DNA from 3 places in the Pseudomonas sp. MDV22-iso1 genome. Region 3 is predicted to be linked to each of the others. Evidence: predicted binding sites of a transcription regulator. Region 3 holds the regulator's gene; each other region holds the start of a gene.

Region 1 (4,279 bases), on a different contig from region 3:
AGCGCATGGCGTACACCGAAGATTGCTGCGATCAATAGCCCCAGTATGATCCACCACCACTCCTGCATGAACTCCGAGAGGCCGATGACCATGACGGTAAAGGCGGGCAATTCAGCGCCAAACCCCTTGAACACGGACTCAAACTGCGGCACCACTTTGACCAGCAGAATCCCCGTCACAATCAGCGCGATGAACACCACGAACAGCGGATAGGTCATGGCTTTCTTGATCTTGGCCTTGAGGGCTTCGCTCTTTTCCTTATAGGTCGCCACCCGCTCCAGAAGGGTATCCAGGGCGCCCGCCTGTTCGCCCGCGTCCACCAGGTTGCAGTAGAGCTCATCGAAGTATTGGGGCTTTTTACGCAAGGCGGCAGCGAAGCTGTTACCTGCCGCGACTTCCTGTTTCACCTCGTCCACCAGTTTGCGCATGGCCGGATTCTCGAAGCCTTCGCCGATGATGTCGAACGATTGCAGCAGCGGCACGCCGGCTTTCATCATGGTCGCCATTTGCCGGGTGAACAGGGCGATGTCCTGGGCTTTGATGCGTTTGCCCAGGTTGAGAATCGAGACAGACTTCTTGCGCACCTTGCCCGGATTAATGCCTTGCTTGCGTAACTGAGCCTTGATCAGCGCCGGATTCTGACCGCTCAACTCGCCGGTCATTTTCGTGCCTTTCCTGTCGGTGCCTTCCCAGGCGTACACGCTGATTTTTACTGCTTTGACCGCCATGTTCAGTCCTTGGTGACCCGGTTGATTTCTTCAAGGCTGGTGATGCCTTGCATGGCCTTTTGCAGACCGGAAGTACGCAGATCATCAAAACCGTCTTTGCGCATCTGAATATCGATTTCCAGTGAATTGCCTTCGGCCATGATCAGGTGTTGAAGCGCCGGCGTGTTCTTCACCACTTCATAAATCCCGACCCGGCCTTTATAGCCGTTGTTACAGAGGTCGCATCCGACCGGTTCAAAGATCGTGAACGAGCCGATGCGTTCCTCGGGAAAGCCTTCCTTGAGCAATGCTTCACGGGGAATGTCGATAGGTTTCTTGCAGTGGCTGCACAGTTTACGCGCCAGGCGCTGAGCGATGATCAGGCTGACGGACGTTGCAATGTTGAAGCCCTGAACGCCCATGTTGTGCAGACGGGTGAGGGTTTCCGCCGCACTGTTGGTGTGCAGGGTCGATAACACCAAATGCCCGGTCTGGGCCGCTTTGATGGCTATTTCAGCGGTTTCGAGGTCGCGGATCTCACCGACCATGATCACGTCCGGGTCTTGCCGCAAGAATGAGCGCAAGGCCTGGGCAAAATCCAGGCCTTGCTTGGGATTGACGTTGACCTGGTTGACGCCTTCCATGTTGATTTCCACCGGGTCTTCGGCGGTGGAGATGTTGATGTCCACGGTGTTGAGAATGTTCAGGCCGGTGTAGAGCGATACGGTCTTGCCGGAACCCGTGGGGCCGGTGACCAGAATCATGCCCTGTGGCTGCCTCAGCGCGGCCATGTACAGGTCTTTTTGCGCGGGTTCATAACCGAGGGCGTCGATGCCCATTTGTGCGCTGGACGGATCAAGAATCCGGATCACCACTTTCTCGCCCCACAGGGTCGGCAGGGTATTGACCCGGAAATCGATGGATTTGCTTTTGGACAGGCGCATTTTGATCCGCCCGTCCTGAGGCCGGCGTCGTTCGGAAATGTCGAGGCTGGCCATGACTTTCAACCGCGCGGCTATGCGACCGGCCAGTTGAATCGGCGGTTTGGCGACTTCGCGCAGCATGCCGTCGGTACGCATCCGCACGCGGTAGGTCTTTTCGTAAGGCTCGAAGTGCAGGTCGGAGGAGCCGCTTTTTATCGCGTCGAGCAGCATCTTGTGGACGAAGCGAACCACTGGCGCGTCATCGGCATCTTGTCCCGCGATGGCGTCCGCTTTGCCGTCGTCGGCTGAATCGATGTCCACGCCATCAAGGTCAACGTCGGCCATGTCTTCCAGGCCGGTGGAGTGGGTGTCGAAGAGTTTTTCGATGGCGTCGCTTAGCTTGTCATCCTCTACCAGAATGGCTTCGGTGGTCAGCCCGGTACTGAACTGGATGTCATTGATGACTTGATGGTTGGTGGGGTCGGAAACCCCCACGAACAACTTGTTACCGCGCCGCCAAAGGGGCAGGACCTGGTGTTGGCGCACGAGCTTTTCGCTGACCAGTCCTTTGGGCTGGGCTTCCTTGTCGAGGGCATTGAGGTCAAACAACGCCATGCCGAAATGCTCGGAAGCGATTTCGGCCACCTGCCGACTCTTCACCAGCCTGTTCTGCACCAGATGGCTGACCAGGGAGATGCGGTTGCGTTGGGCTTGCTGATACGCCTGTTGCGCGCTTTTGTCAGTCAGCAGCTCGGCCAGGACCAATTGCTTGGCCAGGCCGCTAAGAGCGATGTCATTCATTGGGATACCGGACGCAGACAGTTCATGACTTATAGCCTAGTCAAGGGACGGAGCCAAACCAGCCGTGGTGAAGTGACAAAAAGTGTCAGATAGTGCGGTTTACGAGGGCCGATCAGGCAGATCATTTGCGCTTGCCCCCAGCGTGCAGGCGTTATGGAAATTGGCATGCGCTGTGCTGGGGTAAATTCAGATCATGAGATTCCGACTCATGCATGGAGCTTGTCTATGAATAACCAAAAAGGTTTTACCCTGATCGAGCTGTTGATCGTTGTGGCGATCATCGGGATCCTGGCGACGTTCGCTATCCCGGCCTATTCGAAATATCAGGCTCGGGCGAAGATGACGGCTGGCGCAGCTGAAGTGTCGGCGCTCAAGGTCAATTATGAAGACGCGGTGAACTCCGGTACTGCGGCACCAGCGGTGACTGCTTTCAATCCGGGTGGCGATACGCAAAACTGCACCATCACCGCTGCTACAACTCCTGCTACCGGCATCGTTTGCACAATCAAAGGCGCGCCTACCGTTATTTCCGGTGCGACTGTTACGTTGACTCGTGATGCCACTAAAGGTTGGTCCTGCGCCACCAGTGTCGTCGCGGACTACGCGCCTAAAGGTTGCACGCCTGCCGCTGGCTGATCCATTTTCAGCGTAATCAAAAGCCCTGTATCTCGCGATACAGGGTTTTTTTGCTTTTTATTCGGTGCGATCGGGTTAATCAAGAAAACCCCCGACAATTCATGGCCTTAGGCCCACGCCAAAACCCGCAACTTGCATGTCCATTATTTCCAACTCATGCAAATTGCATGATTCCGAAAATCGGCCTGTTTGCTAACATGTTGATTTATAACGAATATTAAGGTGTCTCAAAGTTGGCACAGCGTTCGCAATATACCCAGTAACCCTGCTGACAAGACACGCAGCAGACTTTCCAGAAAAACAGGAGTTACTCGTATGAAGAAGTTCGCTATCACTGCCGCTGCTGCTACCGCGCTGACCCTGACCATGGCCGGTTCCGCATTTGCACAAACTACCCAGGCTACCCAGTCACCAATGGTGCTGGCTGCTGGTGAAGTGACCGAAGCCAAAGAAGCTACTTCCGATACCTGGATCACTACCAAAGTCAAAGCTGACCTGGTTACCGAAAAAGGCATTCCTGGTACCGACATCAAAGTTGAAACCAACAAAGGCGTTGTTTCCCTGTCGTCCACTGTTGCAGTGACTGACGCTCAGAAAACCACCGCAGTGGCTATCGCCAAGAAAATCAAAGGCGTCAAAGCGGTCTCCGCTGACGGCCTGAAAGCCGAGTAAACGGCACGACTTCTCGCCTGAACCGGGAGAAGGCGCGATAGACGGGCCGAGCTATACGTCTGTCGCAGCTTTGGAGTTCATGCGAAGGCCACAAGGACGTGGCCATTACAGGCCTCGGCATTCGTGTCGGGGCCTGTTCTATTGTGGGAGCTTGAAAATTCAGTGCGCTCTCGCTCCTGTAGCCGCTGGCGAAGCCTGCGTCCGGCTGCGAAGCAGTCGTGAACTCTCGCGATGTGGTGCATCAGGAAGACCGCATGCTCTGTTTTTACGACTGCTTCGCAGCCGGACGCAGGCTTCGCCAGCTGCTACAGGGGATGTGCTGGCGTAGGGGATTTATCAGTTTCCGCGCTTGCTGGTGATCTGCACCAGGCGGTTACCTTCGAACCGCAAGTACTGATACATCCCGCCATTCGGCCCGTAAGTCCATTCTTCGACCTGGAATTCTTCCCGTCGGTTAGCGCTGCGCTTATAGCCCAGCGGGTCTCGTTCGACGGGCTCCCCACACTTCTGCAAGACCTCGCTGGAACGGTCCCCGACACT
Region 2 (4,279 bases), on a different contig from region 3:
CGAGTTCTGGCTGGATCTCCAATCGACCTACGATCAGCGTAAGTTCGAAGTTGGGCGTGGATAAGTTTCAAATACTCATAGTGATTGCAAGGCCTGCGACGCTCGCTTCCACCACGGTCTATTGAGCGAAGCTTTTGGTACCTCCTGATCAGGCAGTACGAGCGGCACGTCCTCCAGTCGAATCCACGGCTTGTTGTTCCAGTGCAGCAAGCTCAACGACATCTCTGGCCAATTCAACAGGCTCAGCACCGGTCGCTCGGTTGAGGTCGGTTGCTCTGCGTCTCGGAGTGCTGTCACCACGTCGTGGGTGAGCCATTCGCGCAGGCTTCGGTATTCGGGGCAGTAGTGGTAGACGAGCAGTGCGTAGACGCCGGATTCGCTGATCAGCAGGGTGTTTTCCAGGCTGCCGTGGATGAGCGTTCGAGCGGATTGGTGTTGGTCCGGGTCGAGTTTTCGAAGGGTGCGTTCGTCGATGTAGAGGCGGATGAGGCGGCCCAAGTCGCGGGCGCTGAACCAGGGTTGATTTTCTAGGAGGAGGGCGTGGAGGTGGAGTTTGTGGCGGGTGAAGACGTGCGGGGTTAGATAATCGTCATTGCAATTCATTGATACAGCTCCTTTTGCCTAAAGGGCTGCCAGTAATTGTCGCCAAACAATTGGGTGGCAGTTGTGCGCGGGTTGGCGAGCCGGAGCAAAAGGAACCCGGCAGACCCGAAGGTCTCCCACGCACAACCGCCATGACTCGAGTCGATGGTCGTCGCGTTCCTTAAACTTCCAGGTCGCCAAACCCAGTGCTGAACATTCAGCAGTGGGTGAGCTTAGGAACCGGAGCTGTGCGGCGCAATCGGACGGCGGATGAGAATTTTGTAGGACGTTGCCGGGATGTTTGCAGGCTTCAAGATCAAAAGATCGCAGCCTGCGGCAGCTCCTACAGGTCGTGCTGACCTTCAATCGCGGGCAAGCCCGCTCCCACAGGGTTTGGAGCGTTTATTCGGCTGGCGGGGTCAGCTTCGCTTCCATCTCGGCGACTTTCGCCTCAAGGCTTTCCAGCCGTGCACGAGTGCGTGCGAGCACGACCATCTGACTATCAAACTCTTCCCGGCTCACCAGGTCCAGCTTGCTGAAGCCGCTCTGCAACAACGCCTTGAACTGGCTTTCGATTTCGCTTTTCGGCAGCGGGGTGTCGCCGCTGAAAAGGCGGGAGGCAGTGCCTGTCAGGGCGTCGAGGAAGTCTTTGGGCGCGAGCATGGGAAAGGTCCTGGAAACAATGACGGGCAGTGTATCACGCAGTGTCTATAGTCAATCTCGATGCCAGGGGTGCACGCTTTTCGCGCATGCGGACGGACGGCATCGCACCGTTGTTGTGCGTATACAGCGGGCCATTCGGGTGAAGTGGCTGGTCGCTGAGGCCAAGGGATTGAATTCAGTCGTTTTTGTGGAGATGGCAAGCTTTCTGCTTAGTGCCTAGTGACCCATGCACTGATGCAGTCGCTGTGACGAATGCAGTGCGCCGAGCGGAACGGGGAAGTGTTTCGTCAGGAGCGGTTAACTGGCGTCGGACGGGCAGGTAAGGCCGACGATGCGTTACAAAGCCAGGCACTGCGCTTAGACTTGAGTCGGGTTTGTTTTCCTGGGGCAAGTCCACCAATTCGGGAGAGAGTTTTCATGAAGCTAGTCACTGCCATCATCAAGCCGTTCAAACTGGACGACGTGCGCGAGTCGCTGTCCGAGATCGGCGTGCAGGGCATTACCGTTACTGAAGTCAAAGGCTTCGGTCGGCAGAAGGGTCACACCGAGCTGTATCGCGGCGCGGAATACGTGGTCGATTTCCTGCCAAAGGTGAAGATCGACGTCGCCATTGACGACAAGGATCTTGATCGGGTTATCGAAGCGATAACCAAGGCAGCCAACACCGGCAAGATCGGTGACGGCAAGATCTTCGTGGTTAATCTGGAACAGGCGATTCGCATCCGTACCGGCGAAACCGATACCGACGCAATCTAAAAAAGCCGCCACAAACCCAACGCCCCAGGAGAAAACAATATGACTCTGCGTAAATTCGCAGGGCTAGGAGCCCTGTTGTCCCTCGTAATGCCCAGCCTGGCTATGGCGGCAGACGAAGTGGCGGCCCCAGTCCTCAACTCCGGCGACACCGCCTGGATGTTGACCTCGACAGCCCTCGTGCTGTTCATGACCATTCCCGGCCTCGCGCTGTTCTACGGTGGCATGGTTCGGTCCAAAAACATTCTTTCCGTGATGATGCAGTGCTTCGCCATTACCGGTCTGATCAGCATTCTGTGGGTCATTTATGGCTACAGCATTGCGTTCGACACTACCGGCATGGAGCAGGGCGTCGTCAACTTCAACTCGTTCTTTGGCGGCATGGGCAAGGCGTTCCTCGCCGGTGTCACGCCATCGAGCCTGACCGGTCCTGCGGCACTGTTTCCTGAGGCGGTGTTCATCACCTTCCAGATGACCTTCGCCATCATTACCCCTGCGTTGATCGTCGGTGCTTTCGCCGAGCGGATGAAGTTCTCCGCCATGCTGATCTTCATGGGCATCTGGTTCACCCTGGTTTATGCGCCGATCGCGCACATGGTCTGGTCCGGTAACGGTGGCCTGATGTGGGACTGGGGCGTGCTGGACTTCGCTGGCGGCACCGTTGTGCACATCAACGCCGGTGTGGCTGGTCTGATTTGCTGCCTGGTACTGGGCAAGCGCAAAGGCTTCCCGACCACGCCAATGGCGCCGCACAACCTCGGTTACACGCTGATGGGTGCTGCAATGCTGTGGGTAGGCTGGTTCGGTTTCAACGCCGGCTCTGCTGCTGCAGCAAACGGCACTGCAGGTATGGCGATGCTGGTCACCCAGATCGCAACCGCTGCTGCTGCATTGGGCTGGATGTTCGCTGAGTGGATTACTCACGGCAAACCAAGTGCTCTGGGTATTGCATCGGGTGTTGTGGCCGGTCTGGTAGCAATTACTCCTGCCGCTGGCACTGTGGGCCCGATGGGTGCACTGGTGATTGGTCTGGCAGCGGGCGTCGTGTGCTTCTTCTGCGCGACTACGCTGAAACGCAAACTCGGTTATGACGATTCCCTGGACGCATTTGGCGTACACGGCATCGGCGGTATCCTCGGCGCGATCCTGACCGGTGTGTTTGCCGCACCGTCCCTGGGTGGTTTCGGCACTGTGACCGACATTGCCGCACAAGTCTGGATTCAGTGCAAAGGCGTCGGCTTCACGGTGATCTACACCGCGATCGTCACCTTCATCATCCTCAAGGTCCTGGATGCCGTCATGGGTCTGCGCGTGACCGAGGAAGAGGAAGCGGTCGGTCTCGATCTGGCACTTCACAACGAACGCGGCTACAACTTGTAAGTACGCGCAAAAATAATGCCCGGTTCGCCGGGCATTTTTTTGTCCGGGATTTGTCATTGAAGGTGAGGCTGAAAGGTTTTTTCTGTCAGCTTTCGACACCTTTTCAACAGGCAATTTTGTACGGCCAATCGCTTACAACGTTGAAGGAATATTAGGGCCTTTGTTTTTTCCCAGAGCGCGCTAGAATGCGCCCCGAACGTGCGGAGAACTGTATGTGGCAACAGACTCTGATTACCTTGCGGGCAAGGCCCCGAGGCTTTCATCTGGTAACGGACGAGTTACTCGCCGGCTTGCCTGAACTCAAGGCATGTCGGGTCGGTCTGTTGCACTTGTGGCTGCAGCATACCTCGGCGTCGTTGACCATCAACGAGAACGCCGATCCGGCGGTACGTCGCGACTTCGAACGATTTTTCAATCGTCTGATCCCACAAGGAACAGACGGCTATGAGCATAACGACGAAGGCCTGGACGACCTCCCGGCGCACTTCAAGGCCAGCGTACTTGGCTGTCAGCTCAGTTTGCCGATTTCGGCAGGCCGACTGGCGTTGGGCACCTGGCAAGGCGTTTATCTGGGCGAGCACCGTGATCATGGCGGTGCCCGTAAAGTCCTCGCCACCTTGCACGGTGAAGGGGCATAAGCCGTTGGTCACCAATGGCGGTGGAATTTTTTCTGGCAGCCGTCGACAGACGGTGAAGCTGGGCTATAACTAATCTGCTTTTCGCAAGTCATGAGGTAGAACATGAGCGACGATGATCTGGAAAACGACGACCTCGAAGTAGGCGACGACGACGAAACCGAAGAAGGTCTGGAAGCAGCGGCGGAAGACGTCGCTGAAGACGATGGCGGTGAAACGCCCGTTCCGACCGCCAAAGGCAAAGCCAAGGCTGCGGTTTCGGTCGA
Region 3 (4,279 bases):
ATGAAATGACCTCGGAGAAAGCCGAGCACGTGAAAGCCACGGACATTACTCTGGTTACCAAACCCGACCTGAACATGTACCGCGGTACCGATTTTCCGTGGCACGTCACCAGCGAACGCGGTGAAGTGAACTCAGGCGGCACCGAAGTCGAACTGATTGACAACGTCCGCGTCAAACGCACCGACGAGAAGAATCGCGACACCTTGATCACCAGTACTCGCATGACGGTGTTCCCGCAGGAGCAATATGCGCAGACCGAGCAACCCGTTAGAATCGACGGCGCCGGTGGCGTCTCGACTGGTACGGGAATGAAAGCGTATTTGAAAGAAAGCAGGATACACCTGCTATCGAACGTAAGAGGACAGTATGAGGCTCGTTAAAACCCTCCCTATTTTGCTCAGTCTGGGCGCAGCACTGGGAAGCGTGAGCGCCTGGGCTCTGCCGAACGATCAGCAACAGCCAATTCGCATTCAGGCCGACGATGCCCAACTGGACGACAAGAACGGTGTTGCCACTTACACCGGCGACGTGATCATCACCCAAGGGTCGATGAAGGTTACCGGCAATAAGGTAACCATGACCCGCGCGCCGAATGGCGACATCGACGTGGTCACCTCGGTCGGCAACCTGGCTTACTTCGAGCAACTGCAAACCGCCGGCGATGCCAAACCCGTTCAGGGCTGGGGTGTGACCATCCAGTACCACGCCACGCAAAACCGCGTTGTACTGATCGACAAGGCCAAGGTCATCGACAAGGACAACAACGTCACTCAAGGCGAGAAAATCGTCTATGACACCGAGAAAAAGCTGGCGAGCGCTGGTCGCGCTACAGGTAGCAAGGTGACCGAGTCGCGTCCACGCATTGACATGGTAATTCAACCTAAAAAGAAAACCGACGAGCAGAAGGCCCAGTAATGGCAACTCTGAAAGCTCAGCATCTGGCCAAAGCCTACAAGAGCCGCCAGGTTGTGCGTGATGTCAGCCTGTCCATCGACAGCGGTCAGATCGTCGGTTTGCTCGGGCCCAACGGCGCCGGCAAGACCACCTGCTTTTATATGATTGTCGGCCTCGTGCAGGCCGATCAGGGCCGTGTACTGATCGATGACCTCGACGTCAGCCATCAGCCAATGCACGGCCGAGCCAAGGCCGGTATCGGCTATCTTCCGCAAGAGGCGTCGATCTTCCGCAAACTGTCGGTGGCCGATAACATCATGGCGATCCTCGAGACCCGCAAGGAACTCGACAAGGCGGGCCGCCGGAAGGAGCTCGAAAGCCTGCTTCAGGAATTCCACATCAGCCACATTCGCGACAACCTCGGCATGAGCCTGTCCGGCGGTGAACGTCGCCGCGTGGAGATTGCACGCGCGCTGGCCACCAACCCGAAATTCATCCTCCTCGACGAACCGTTCGCCGGCGTGGATCCGATTTCGGTGGGTGACATCAAGCAGATCATTTATCACCTCAAGGCCAAGGGCATCGGCGTCCTGATCACTGACCACAACGTCCGTGAAACCCTGGATATTTGCGAAACGGCGTATATCGTCAACGATGGCCAACTGATCGCCGAAGGCGACTCCGCCACGATCCTGGCCAACGACCTGGTCAAGGAAGTGTACCTGGGGCACGAGTTCCGCTTGTAAGCGCGGAAGTGCCTGGTCATTCGTCCGAGCGCTCGTACCGATAAAAAATCAACGTTTTTTTATTGTTACAGCGCTCTAGGCAAACGCTGCGGTTTCGGGCATATGATTTGCTTATGTTTGGCGCCTCGGCGCCCTGTAGTGGATGGCGCAAGCGCGCCGGCGAATAAGGTTTAAGCCCCTGCCATGAAACCATCGCTAGTCTTGAGAATGGGCCAGCAGCTGACGATGACACCTCAGCTGCAACAGGCCATCCGCCTTCTCCAATTGTCGACCCTGGACCTGCAACAGGAAATCCAGGAGGCTCTGGAGTCCAATCCGATGCTCGAACGCCAGGAAGAAGGCGACGACTTCGACAACGCCGATCCTTTGGCCGACAAAGCCGAACAGCAACCTAACGCCGATGTTTCGGAACCCTCCTACCAGGAAACCGCCCCTACGGTGGACAACCTCGAGGAAGGTGACTGGAACGAGCGCATCCCCAACGAGTTGCCTGTTGATACCGCGTGGGAAGACGTTTACCAGACCAGCGCCAGCAGCCTGCCTAGCAACGATGACGACGAGTGGGATTTCACCACCCGCACATCCGCCGGCGAAAGCCTGCAAAGCCACTTGCTATGGCAACTGAACCTGGCACCGATGTCCGACACTGATCGCCTGATCGCCGTGACCCTGATCGATTGCATCAATAATCAGGGCTATCTGGACGAAACCCTCGAGGAAATTCTCGAAGCCTTCGACCCGGAACTGGACATCGAGCTCGATGAAATCGAAGCCGTCCTGCACCGCATCCAGCAATTCGAACCCGCCGGCATCGCCGCCCGTAACCTGGGTGAATGCCTGCTGTTGCAACTGCGCCAGTTGCCCGCCAAAACCCCTTGGCTCGCCGAAGCCAAGCGTTTGGTCACCGATTACATCGACCTGCTGGGCAGCCGTGATTACAGCCAGCTGATGCGCCGCATGAAGCTGAAGGAAGACGAACTGCGCCAGGTGATCGAACTGGTTCAGAGTCTTAATCCACGCCCGGGCTCGCAAATCGAATCCAGTGAAGCCGAATACGTCGTTCCTGATGTGATCGTGCGCAAGGACAACGAACGCTGGCTGGTCGAGCTCAACCAGGAATCGGTGCCTCGACTGCGGGTCAACGCCCAATACGCCGGCTTTGTTCGCCGCGCCGATACCAGCGCAGACAACACCTTCATGCGCAATCAGTTGCAGGAAGCTCGCTGGTTCATCAAGAGCCTGCAAAGCCGCAACGAAACGTTGATGAAAGTAGCCACCCAGATCGTCGAGCATCAGCGCGGTTTTCTGGAGTATGGCGACGAAGCCATGAAACCGCTGGTGCTGCATGACATCGCTGAGGCGGTGGGCATGCACGAGTCGACGATTTCACGGGTAACCACGCAAAAATTCATGCATACCCCCCGGGGCATTTATGAACTGAAATATTTTTTCTCCAGCCACGTCAGCACTTCCGAAGGCGGCGAATGCTCTTCCACGGCGATCCGCGCGATCATCAAAAAACTGGTTGCCGCGGAAAATCAGAAAAAGCCGTTGAGTGACAGCAAGATCGCTGGTTTACTGGAGGCACAAGGCATTCAGGTGGCTCGCCGCACCGTCGCCAAGTACCGCGAATCCCTCGGGATCGCGCCTTCGAGCGAACGTAAGCGGTTGATGTAAGCCACGCCACAGCGTTCCAGTGGTAGATCATCTGATCTACCGCTTTATGCACTGGCAACGAAGGAGAAGCTGTATGCAAGTCAACATCAGTGGACACCAACTGGAAGTGACCGAACCCCTGCGCACTTATATCGGCGAAAAACTCGACCGGTTAGAGAGGCATTTCGACAAGATCACAAACGTGCAAGTCACGATGACTGTCGAGAAGCTGCTGCAGAAAATCGAAGCCACGCTGCATATCCCCGGCGGAGAAGTGGTCGCCAACGCAGAGCATTCAGACATGTATGCCGCCATCGACCTGCTGACCGACAAGCTGGATCGCCAACTCAAAAAGCATAAGGAAAAGACCCAGAGCCTCCTCCAGGGCGCAACCGGTCGTTAACACTCCCAACCCATGATCCGACTTGAAAGCATCCTGACCCCCGGCCGTTCCCTCGTGAACGTGCCGGGCGGCAGCAAAAAGAAAGCCCTCGAGCAAATTGCCAACCTAATCCACCGCGAAGTGCCGGATCTGGCCATGCAGGATGTCTTCGAGAGCCTGGTCGCCCGTGAAAAACTCGGTTCTACCGGTTTTGGCAACGGCATCGCGATCCCCCACTGCCGCCTCAAAGGCTGCGAAAGTCCAATCAGTGCATTGATGCACCTGGACGCACCCATCGATTTCGACGCCATCGACGGCGCTCCGGTTGACCTGCTGTTTGTTCTGCTGGTCCCGCAAGCCGCCACCGATGCGCACCTGGAGCTACTTCGTCAGATCGCCAGCATGCTCGATCGCAAGGAAGTGCGCGAAAAACTGCGTAGTGCCTCGAGCAATGAAGCCTTGTATCAGGTTGTCCTGGACGAGCAGAACGGTCAGTAATCATGCGCTTGATCATTGTCAGTGGCCGTTCCGGCTCAGGTAAAAGTACCGCGCTCGATGTCCTTGAAGACAACGGTTACTACTGCATCGACAACTTGCCGGC

The links. Region 3 encodes sigma-54, which starts transcription at its own class of promoters, with help from an activator protein. Its sites were predicted from a motif close to ANTGGCATNNANNTTGCTNT; they were not measured.
Region 1: the regulator sigma-54 is predicted to act here: its motif matches at 2,591-2,610, upstream of AC3ZVB_RS22085 (pilin).
Region 2: the regulator sigma-54 is predicted to act here: its motif matches at 1,438-1,457, upstream of glnK (P-II family nitrogen regulator).

Annotation. Positions count from the first base shown of each region.
Region 1 covers NZ_JBYVMF010000022.1:39,795-44,073, reverse strand. The annotation lists gene AC3ZVB_RS22095 (type II secretion system F family protein) at 1-728, opposite strand, end outside; gene pilB (type IV-A pilus assembly ATPase PilB) at 731-2,431, opposite strand; gene AC3ZVB_RS22085 (pilin) at 2,657-3,067, shown strand; gene AC3ZVB_RS22080 (BON domain-containing protein) at 3,383-3,739, shown strand; gene AC3ZVB_RS22075 (DUF2845 domain-containing protein) at 4,076-4,279, opposite strand, start outside.
Region 2 covers NZ_JBYVMF010000002.1:197,809-202,087, forward strand. The annotation lists gene AC3ZVB_RS03225 (HigA family addiction module antitoxin) at 1-64, shown strand, start outside; gene AC3ZVB_RS03230 (BRO-N domain-containing protein) at 76-603, opposite strand; gene AC3ZVB_RS03235 (accessory factor UbiK family protein) at 985-1,245, opposite strand; gene glnK (P-II family nitrogen regulator) at 1,663-2,001, shown strand; gene AC3ZVB_RS03245 (ammonium transporter) at 2,041-3,378, shown strand; gene AC3ZVB_RS03250 (secondary thiamine-phosphate synthase enzyme YjbQ) at 3,591-4,016, shown strand; gene sutA (dormancy-specific transcriptional regulator SutA) at 4,119-4,279, shown strand, end outside.
Region 3 covers NZ_JBYVMF010000008.1:40,990-45,268, forward strand. The annotation lists gene lptC (LPS export ABC transporter periplasmic protein LptC) at 1-380, shown strand, start outside; gene lptA (lipopolysaccharide transport periplasmic protein LptA) at 367-915, shown strand; gene lptB (LPS export ABC transporter ATP-binding protein) at 915-1,640, shown strand; gene AC3ZVB_RS11570 (RNA polymerase factor sigma-54) at 1,824-3,317, shown strand; gene hpf (ribosome hibernation-promoting factor, HPF/YfiA family) at 3,391-3,699, shown strand; gene ptsN (PTS IIA-like nitrogen regulatory protein PtsN) at 3,712-4,176, shown strand; gene rapZ (RNase adapter RapZ) at 4,179-4,279, shown strand, end outside.